2 regions of the Metasolibacillus sp. FSL K6-0083 genome follow, and region 2 is predicted to be linked to the other one. Evidence: riboswitches for the same ligand, from Rfam matches in the RefSeq annotation. Region 2 holds a riboswitch; the other holds the start of a gene.
What was found. Region 2 has a riboswitch for thiamine pyrophosphate ahead of MHB51_RS04790 (thiamine phosphate synthase). Riboswitches for the same ligand answer to the same signal wherever they lie in the genome.
Positions count from the first base shown of each region.

Region 1: linked by a shared signal. The riboswitch ahead of thiW (energy coupling factor transporter S component ThiW) and the one ahead of MHB51_RS04790 (thiamine phosphate synthase) in region 2 are both predicted to bind thiamine pyrophosphate.

Region 1 covers NZ_CP152046.1:3,685,723-3,690,122, forward strand. Annotated here, with positions in the region: gene hutH (histidine ammonia-lyase) at 1-748, shown strand, start outside; partial or broken gene MHB51_RS17205 (MFS transporter) at 1,042-1,245, shown strand; gene MHB51_RS17210 (5'-3' exonuclease) at 1,311-2,189, shown strand; TPP riboswitch at 2,237-2,344, shown strand; gene thiW (energy coupling factor transporter S component ThiW) at 2,503-2,997, shown strand; gene MHB51_RS17220 (C39 family peptidase) at 3,411-3,923, opposite strand; gene MHB51_RS17225 (sigma-70 family RNA polymerase sigma factor) at 4,115-4,400, shown strand, end outside.
Region 2 covers NZ_CP152046.1:1,010,688-1,015,087, reverse strand. Annotated here, with positions in the region: gene thiS (sulfur carrier protein ThiS) at 1-57, opposite strand, end outside; gene thiO (glycine oxidase ThiO) at 63-1,172, opposite strand; gene MHB51_RS04790 (thiamine phosphate synthase) at 1,185-1,715, opposite strand; TPP riboswitch at 1,788-1,895, opposite strand; gene MHB51_RS04785 (ATP-binding protein) at 2,222-2,770, shown strand; gene MHB51_RS04780 (hypothetical protein) at 2,973-3,575, shown strand; gene MHB51_RS04775 (methyl-accepting chemotaxis protein) at 3,667-4,400, shown strand, end outside.

The DNA.
Region 1 (4,400 bases), 1.1 Mb from region 2:
CTTTAAAGAACAAAGCGCTGTAGCAGCTCGTATGCGCGATTGGTTTGAAGGCAGCGAGCTCATGACAACGCAAGGTGAATTGCGTGTACAAGACCCTTATTCTTTACGCTGCATTCCACAAATTCATGGGGCAAGCTGGCAAGTTTTAAACTACGTAAAGGAAAAGCTAGAAATTGAAATGAATGCGGCGACAGATAATCCATTAATTTTTGATGAAGAGGACTGCGTTATTTCAGGAGGGAATTTCCACGGTCAGCCAATTGCTTTTGCGATGGATTTCTTAAAAATTGGTGTTGCTGAATTAGCGAATGTTTCTGAGCGTCGTATCGAGCGTCTTGTCAATCCAGCTCTAAGCGAAGGGTTACCAGCATTTTTAAGTGCACACCAAGGCTTGCAATCGGGAGCGATGATTTTACAATATGCAGCAGCAAGCCTCGTATCAGAAAATAAAACACTTGCACATCCAGCATCTGTTGATTCTATTCCATCTTCTGCAAATCAAGAGGACCATGTTAGCATGGGGACAACAGGCGCGCGCCATGCCTATAATATAATTGCGAATACACGACGTGTTTTAGCTATTGAAGCATTTTGTGCTGCGACAGCTGTTGAATATCGAGATGTGAAGAAAATGGCTCCAAAGTTATATGAAAAATGGCAAGAAATCCGTGAAATTGCGGCAGGTATTACAGAGGACCGTGTATTCAATAAAGATGTAGAGAAAATTGCACAATATTTAATGCCTTAATTTTTTGGGCAAATGCTTTCTGTACCGATAGTTAAGCGACAGATACAGAGGTCACCTACCTTTAAAGATGGGGAGGTGAATGTAAGCATTTGACCGATTTCAGCGGGTAGCTAAACACTCGTTAATAAAGAGAAGTTTTTAAGCAAGCTTAAGAAAATCTAGATTATAGTTAGCTGAAGCGTTATTGATTATTAACGAAGCTGTTTACCGAAAATCCTTTGGATAAGTAGGTAAGCAGCTGTTTTCGATTTCCCTTAGAAAAAGCATTGACAATTGTTTGTGATAATCATTTTTTAACAACCTATTTAACCTTTGTATTGCCGAGCGCTAATCGTAGCATACTGCTTGGTCTATTTATTGCGACAGCAGACATAGGTATTACTTTAGGAGGGGGAGTGATGGGATCAGTCGCAGATTTACTGCCCTATTCACAAATGTATTTAGTTTGTGCTGCACTAGGTGTAGGCATGACTCTTTTCGCCTATGTAAGACGCTAGAAGCAGGCGCAAAATGACTTTTTCGCTAGCGTCATGTTATGCTAAGGGGGAATGGAGGAATACATATGGAAAAACCACATTTACTTATTGTTGATGGCATGGCACTACTATTTCGTTCATTTTTCGCCTCCGCTGCGATGAAACAATATATTCGTTTAGAGGATGGCACGCCAACAAATGGAGTACAAGGCTTTGCCCGTCATGTTTTAACAGCTCAAAACTTGATGAAGCCGACACATTTAGCTGTTTGTTGGGATATGGGCATGCATACATTCCGCAATGATTTATTCGAGGGATATAAAGCAAACCGCCCTGCACCACCAGAAGAAATGCTGCCACAGTTTGATATGGTGAAGGATGTATCAGAAATGATGGGCTGGAAAAACTTCGGCATTAGCGGCTTGGAGGCAGACGATTTAATCGGCTCCATGATTGAGAAATGGAAAGACGATGCGGAGATTACTGTCATTAGCGGTGACCGCGACTTATTACAATTATTAAATGATAAGACAACAATCGCTTTTACTAAAAAGGGTTATACAGAATATGATACGTACACAGAGCAGCGCTTTCGCGAAGAATATGGCATCGCCCCAAAGCAATTTGCTGAGGTGAAGGCGTTTATGGGGGATGCGAGCGATGGCTATCCGGGTGTCAAAGGAATTGGTCCTAAAACAGCACTGCAACTCATTCAAACCTATCATTCAATTGAGGGAGTGCTAGCAGCACTTGACCAACTAAAGCCTGCGCAGCGTACTAAAATCCATGAAAGTATGGACATGCTAAAGCTCTCGCATCAGCTCGCGACAATTAATTGCGATGCAGCCATTGAAGCGGAGCTGAATGACTTAGTAGTTCCTGCGTTTAATGAGGCGGTTGCATCACAGCTGGATAATAAAGGCTTGCGCTTAATTATCCGCCACGCACGTTCGCTTGGTCTATAAAGACATTGACGAATAACAAAATTACCGTAATAATAGAAGAAAATTGCTTGCACCACTAGGGGAGCCTTTTGAAAGGCTGAGATGTATATGTACTATGCAGACCCTTTGAACCTGATCTAGCTCACACTAGCGTAGGGAAGTGGCGACATTGATTGAATTTGCTCACTCTATGCCGCTCCCTTTCTACAATGGGTGCGGCATTTTTAAATTTATTTTTAGGAGGAAAATTTGCTTGGAAAGAAATGTGCAAATAATTTGCGCAAATCCGCTGATAAGTAATGCTCAAAAATAACAATTAAAAGAGGTGTTGTTTATGTCAGTTCGTAAATTAACTGTTATGGCGCTGTTTGTGGCCATTGCAGTGGCAGGTTCAATGTTTGTAGCGATTCCTACAGGTATTGCGCGTGCATATCCTATTCAACATGCTGTCAATGTTGTGAGTGCTATATTGTTAGGACCTGTGCCAGCTGTAGTAATTGCTTTCGTTACAGCATTAGTTCGTATTTTTACGGGAACAGGCTCGTTACTTGCGATTCCGGGTAGTGTCATCGGGGCTTTTTTAGCGGCTATAGCTTATAAATATAGCCATAAAGTATGGCTGGCGGGTATTGGTGAAGTGATTGGTACAGGTGTGATTGCATCATTAGTAGCTGTCCCATATGCAAAAATATTAATGGGTACATCTGTTACGGCACTTGCTTTTATGCCAGCCTTCCTCGTGTCAAGTGCAATTGGTGCGGTGCTAGGGGTTATTATTGCAGTAAGTTTGCGCAACACTGTATTTGCAAAGCGTTTTGAAACGATATAGAAAATAAGGTTACTCGTCGCAAAAAAATTACATGGCATAGCTTCTGTATCATAAAGTGAAACTTCAATCAGTGCGGATGTTCCTCATCCTTGCTGATTGTTAGTTGAACCACTCGGGCATTTACGGGCAGTTGACTTCCTAATAATCCTTAGCATATTTTCACATAATTTTTGAAGTGGGCGTCTTACTGCCCGTTAATGCGGGATAAAGTGAACCTTCAATCCGTGGATGCTTTTCTCCACGGATTGTTAGTTGAACCATTCGGGCATTTACGGGCAGTTGACTTCCTAATAATCCTTAGCGTATTTTCACATAAGTTTTGAAGTGGGCGTCTTACTGCCCGTTAATGCGGGATAAACGGAGCAGCAGGTTTTAGCGCTATATGGAAAGGCAGTTGCTTTTTCATATAGCCCTTATGTATTTTTCTGCTCTATTTTTACAAAGTTTAACACATGCTTATTGTCCTCATAGCAAAATGAACGTATTTGGCTGTTTCGGCCTCGTCCACCGTTATCATGGATGATTAAATATAATTCCCCGTCTTTTCTTTCATAGCCAATGAGTGGAACCCAATGATATTTGAATAGAGGCTTCTTTTTTGACCGCCACTGTAGGTTAAAATATTGGTCGAATTTCAATGCCACAGGATTTCCTTGTTCAAGCTGTGCCAATGCTTCTGCAAGCGAGCAACCTTGAATAGTAAAATTAGCACCGAACAACTTGCGCATTCTTTTGATGAGACGCCATTGAAATAAGCCGATTTTTGTTGTACCTAGCTGTTTATATAAATCATTAATTTCTTTGGCTATGTGAAAATACTTTAAAATAACGTGTAGCGTTGTTGGACCACATGCAGAATTTTGGTAATTTGGCTGAACGCTCGCATCGTATTGTGAAGTTCCTTTGATTTCTAGCAGTACACGCATTGCCATCCCTCCATTTGTAAAATCCCAAATTTTAACCGTTCTTTTATCATCAATTTCATAGAAGTATGTGAGAGCCTTTATAGACTGGGGGTTCACTTTATTATACGCTGTAAATAAAACATAGTTTCAAAATTTGAAACCAAATGAGCAGGTGCTCCGTCTAACGTGAAACGAAAAAGGGGGGATAGCGGTTGTCACAGCTAGAGCAATTTATTCGTGAGCATGGTGAGGAACTGTTGCGGCTCGCCTTTACATATGTGAAAAGCAAGGAAGTAGCAGAGGATATCGTTCAAGATGTCCTGTTAAAAGCTTTTGAAAAACAGCAGGATTTTCGAGGCAATGCTAGTTATCGTACATATTTATACCGTATGACTATTAATCGCAGCTACGACTATTTACGAAGTTGGAGCTATAAAAACACTGTACTATCAATGAAAATTCAAACAATCTTTCAAGGGGCAAATTCCGCAGAAAAAC
Region 2 (4,400 bases):
AATAGATTTTGGTACTTCCATATTGTGACCGTTGACGTATAAGCGCAAAATGCACACCTCCTTTAAATCGTAAAGCGTTGCAATGAAAAAGGCGCTAACCGTTGCTTTGCTACGCTATCACCCAATAAGAATTGACTAAACAAAAGCCCAGTAATGGCACTTAATAAAATACCGTTGCGATAATGTCCTGTGCATATAAATAAATTGCTATATTGCGTAGTACCCATAATTGGAAGTCCGTCTATTGTTTGTGGCCGCACACCACACCAAGTTTCGACAATCTCAGCCTTCGTTAATGATGGCATTATATGAATAGCTCGGGATAATAAAGAATAAATGCCACCGACAGTTACTGCATCATCTTCTAGCAGAGGATAGCTCGTAGCACCAATCAATAAACGATTATTGTGCTTTGGTACGATATAACAGCCATCTGTTGAAAAAATGGTTGCCTTCGGTAGCTGTGCCGCTTTTACCATTAAGCATTCCCCTTTTACTGGGTGCACCGGGCAAGTAATATGAAGCTTGGCTGCAAGCTTCGCTGTCCAGGCACCCGCAGCCAAAACAGCTTGCTGAACAGCGTAGCGCTTAGAGGCTGTCTGGATATGTGTAACTTGTTGTTGCTTTTTCTCTATCGCAATAACTTCCTCTTCAATTATATTTGCGCCAAGCTTCTGTACAGCAAGTGCTAAAGCCTTTGTTAAATTTCTTGCATTTACTTGATGGTCCTCGTATATATGGAAGCCCTCTGTAATAGAATGACCCAATAAAGGTTCGTATTGCTGTAACTCTGTTTGATTTAGCCATTGTACAGAGGTAGGGCGGTCCTGATATAAAAATTGATACTGCTGCTGCAAATTTACTCTATCTTCCTCAGCAGCTGCAATTTTAATTAGCCCGGAAGGTAATAAACCAACTTCTTGCCCAGTTAAATGTAATAGCTCCTCGGCGAGTGCTTTGTGTAGCTCTCGACTTTCCAGTGCTAAATGATAAAGGGGCGAAGGTGTGTGAAATTCATTTTGACCACCAAGCATACCCCCAGCAGCGAGTGATGCTGTCGTTGTTTTTTCTGTATGGAAAATCGTCACAGGCTGTTGCTGTTTTAATAATTGATAGGCGATAGATAATCCAATAACCCCACCACCGATAATCGTAAAGCCTTGACACTTCATAAATTGCTCCCCTTAGTTAAAAAACATTGATATTGCGGCATAGCCCTGTGCGCCGACCTGCATCACTTGTTGTGCATTGCTGCTTGTTATACCACCGAGTGCAAGCACGGGTATTTTGACAGTACGGCATGTTTCAGCAAGTGCCTGAAGCCCTTGCGCTGGTACATTTGGTTTACAGGTTGTTGGAAAGACAGGAGAAAAGTATAAATAATGCATACCTCTTTCAGCACTTTGTAACGCTTCAGCCTTTGTATGCGTAGATTGCCCACATATAAAAGGATGCTGTGTCACATTTACAGCCTGATTTGCTGCAAAATGACAGCCAAGTAAGTCGTATTTGTAAGCGAGCTCCACATATGTATGAATGATTAATTGCTTTGCACTTATACCAGCCTGTAAAAGTGCGGCAATTGCGTTATCGATTTCAGTAAGTGAGAGCTGCTTTTCGCGAATAATAATGGCATCAACACGAGTAGCGACATCCTTTATTTGGTCAATTGTTTGTGGTGTAAAGCCTTGACCACTTGTAATAGCATGAATCATTTTAGTTTCCTCCAATAAAAAAACGTTACTTCTCCCATAGGAAAAGTAACGCTTACTTAAAAAATCGTAACAAATAATAGGCGACCACTTTCCTACGCTAGTATCAACTAGATCAGGTTCCAGGAATCCCAAAGTTTACTTTGATCTCAGCCGTTCACAACGGCACCTCCAGTGGATGGCTATGCAATTAGTTAACAATATAGCATATGTTTTCTAGAATGTCACGATGGAATTATCAGTTAATTCATTACTATTGAAATTTTAGTAAAACGATTAATGCAAACGCAATGATGTTTTTCAAGGGAAAAGTAATTTTGTGAATGGCTGATTTCCGACATATTTTAATAAAATATTCTAGCCATTTCCCCATATTTGGTATTAAATAAAGTATACATAAAAGAAAAATCCCTGATTAATACAAATGGATTTCGTAGAATAATTCGTTTGAAAAAGCACTGTTAGTTGGGATAAGGAGCAGTAGAATGCTTTATAGAGGGGGAATGGAAATGTACTTTATACAAATGTCTGGCTTCCCAGGTTCAGGAAAATCTACACTGGCCAGAGAAATCGCTAATAGAATGGGCTTTATCATTATTGACCACGACATTGTAAAATCTGCTTTATTAAATTCGATTGAAGCAGACAGCTCTTTTGATGGAAAGCTTGCCGGGAAAATAAGCTATACGATTGATTTTTCATTAGCTGATTTTCATCTATCTCAGGGGCACAGTGTGATTCTTGATAGTCCGTGCTTATACGAGGAAATGATTGAAAAGGGAATAAAATTAGCTCAAAAATATGATGCAGAATATAAATATATTGAATGCTACCTTGATGATTTTGAGGAAATCAATCATCGTTTAAAAAGCAGAGAAAAGATGCCCAGTCAAATTAGTGAAATTCGTTCGAAGGAAGGCTTTTATGCTACGCTTAACAGTGCAAAAAAGCCAACCGATTTCAAATGTTTAGTAGTTGATACAAGTCAGCCGATAGAAAGATATATAGAAAATGTCATTCGTTATATTAAATTTCGTATGCCAAGGGGAATTAAATAGGATTAAAGTAATTTATCCCTAAGACGCTTACGGTTAAGTGGGAGCCCCACTGCGCATAAAAGCCCAATTGGTTCAACTAACAATCAGTGAGGATGAGGAAAACCCCCGCTGATTAAATTTTCTCTTTATATAATAATCATGGTTGTGAAATTATAAATGTGGATGAAAAATTACATAAAAAGCTATTAGATTTTTTCAAAGAATGGAGGCATCAATCAAAACCATGATGAAGGCGAAAAGGGGAGGAATAATACGAAAACTGAAGCTTTTAATTATTGGGCTACTAGTTGCTGCGCTGTTCTCAGGCATTATCTTTCCATATTCAATTTTTAGTGTATATCCGACTGTCGCAGTAGAGACTGATGAAATGCGTCAGCAGAAATATAAGGAGGATTTAGCGGTTTTGCAATCGCTATATGAGGAAAAAGCGCTGCAACCAGATTATGTTGTGTCTTATTCGATTTCCTTATTGGCATTGTATGAGATGAGCTGGCTGACAGATTTCAATAGACCTATGAAACGTGCGCAGTGGGGACAAATTTTAACAAATGTTCAATCTGCCAAAAATGCTCTTATTCATTTAGGTTTTCAAGAGTCGATGCTTTCAACTGAGGCGAAAATGTATTTAGAACAAATGGTCGATTTATTAATGCACATGGAGGAAACAGTAGCTTATCATATAAATAAGCAGGGTACTTATTCGCGCAAACGTATAAATATTGCGATTAGCAATTTACAAAATGATATCGCCTTTTCATTAGGGCTCTATACTCGTTTTTGGCAAGAATATTATAATGATAAATAGGACTAAGTGATTGGGTGAGGAGCAACTATTTTACTAATTTTAATGTTTATTTTACAATGATAGTAGATTTACATAGGAATGGGGAGCAGCTATGGTAAAAGAAAAATTATTTTCTCGTGAAATAAAATTTTGGAAAAGTTTAATATTTAAAATGATTTTAGCGGTAGGGCTAAGTTTATTTATTAGCTCACATATTTCACAATTTATTAGTTTACAAGTTAGTAAAGTAATTGAATTAGATGGTATTGCGGGCGTTGTAATTAATACATTCATTTCATTATTTATCGGAACAGTAATTATTGCGCTATGTACACGCTATATTATTTTAAAGCGAATGAATCGAGTACTAAAGGCAATGGCACAGGCAGCTGATGGTGATTTAACAGTACGTATTGACGATAAATACAAAGATGAAATAGGGCAATTGTCGACAGAGTTTAATCATATGCTAGAGCAAATCGGAACAGTGATTGAAAAAGCAAATAAAGCCTCGACAGATGTAACAGCTTATACTCGAGAGTTTGCGGCGATTACAGAGCAAAGTAGCACATCTGTCGAAACGATTTCTAACTCTATTCAAAGTATGGTCGTTGGCGCAGCGGGGCAGTTAGAGCAGATGCAAAAATTATCAGAATCATCGGATTTAATTAGCAAAGAAATGGGTCAGGTATCCTCTGTCGTCCAAGATGTAGCAGATGTAGCGGCTGAAACGAACCAAAAAGCAGATTTAGGAATAGAGCTAATTGAGCAAACCATTGAAAAAATGAATACAATTAAGAAGTCTGTGAATGAATCGACAGAAGTTGTCAATGCATTAGGCGAGAA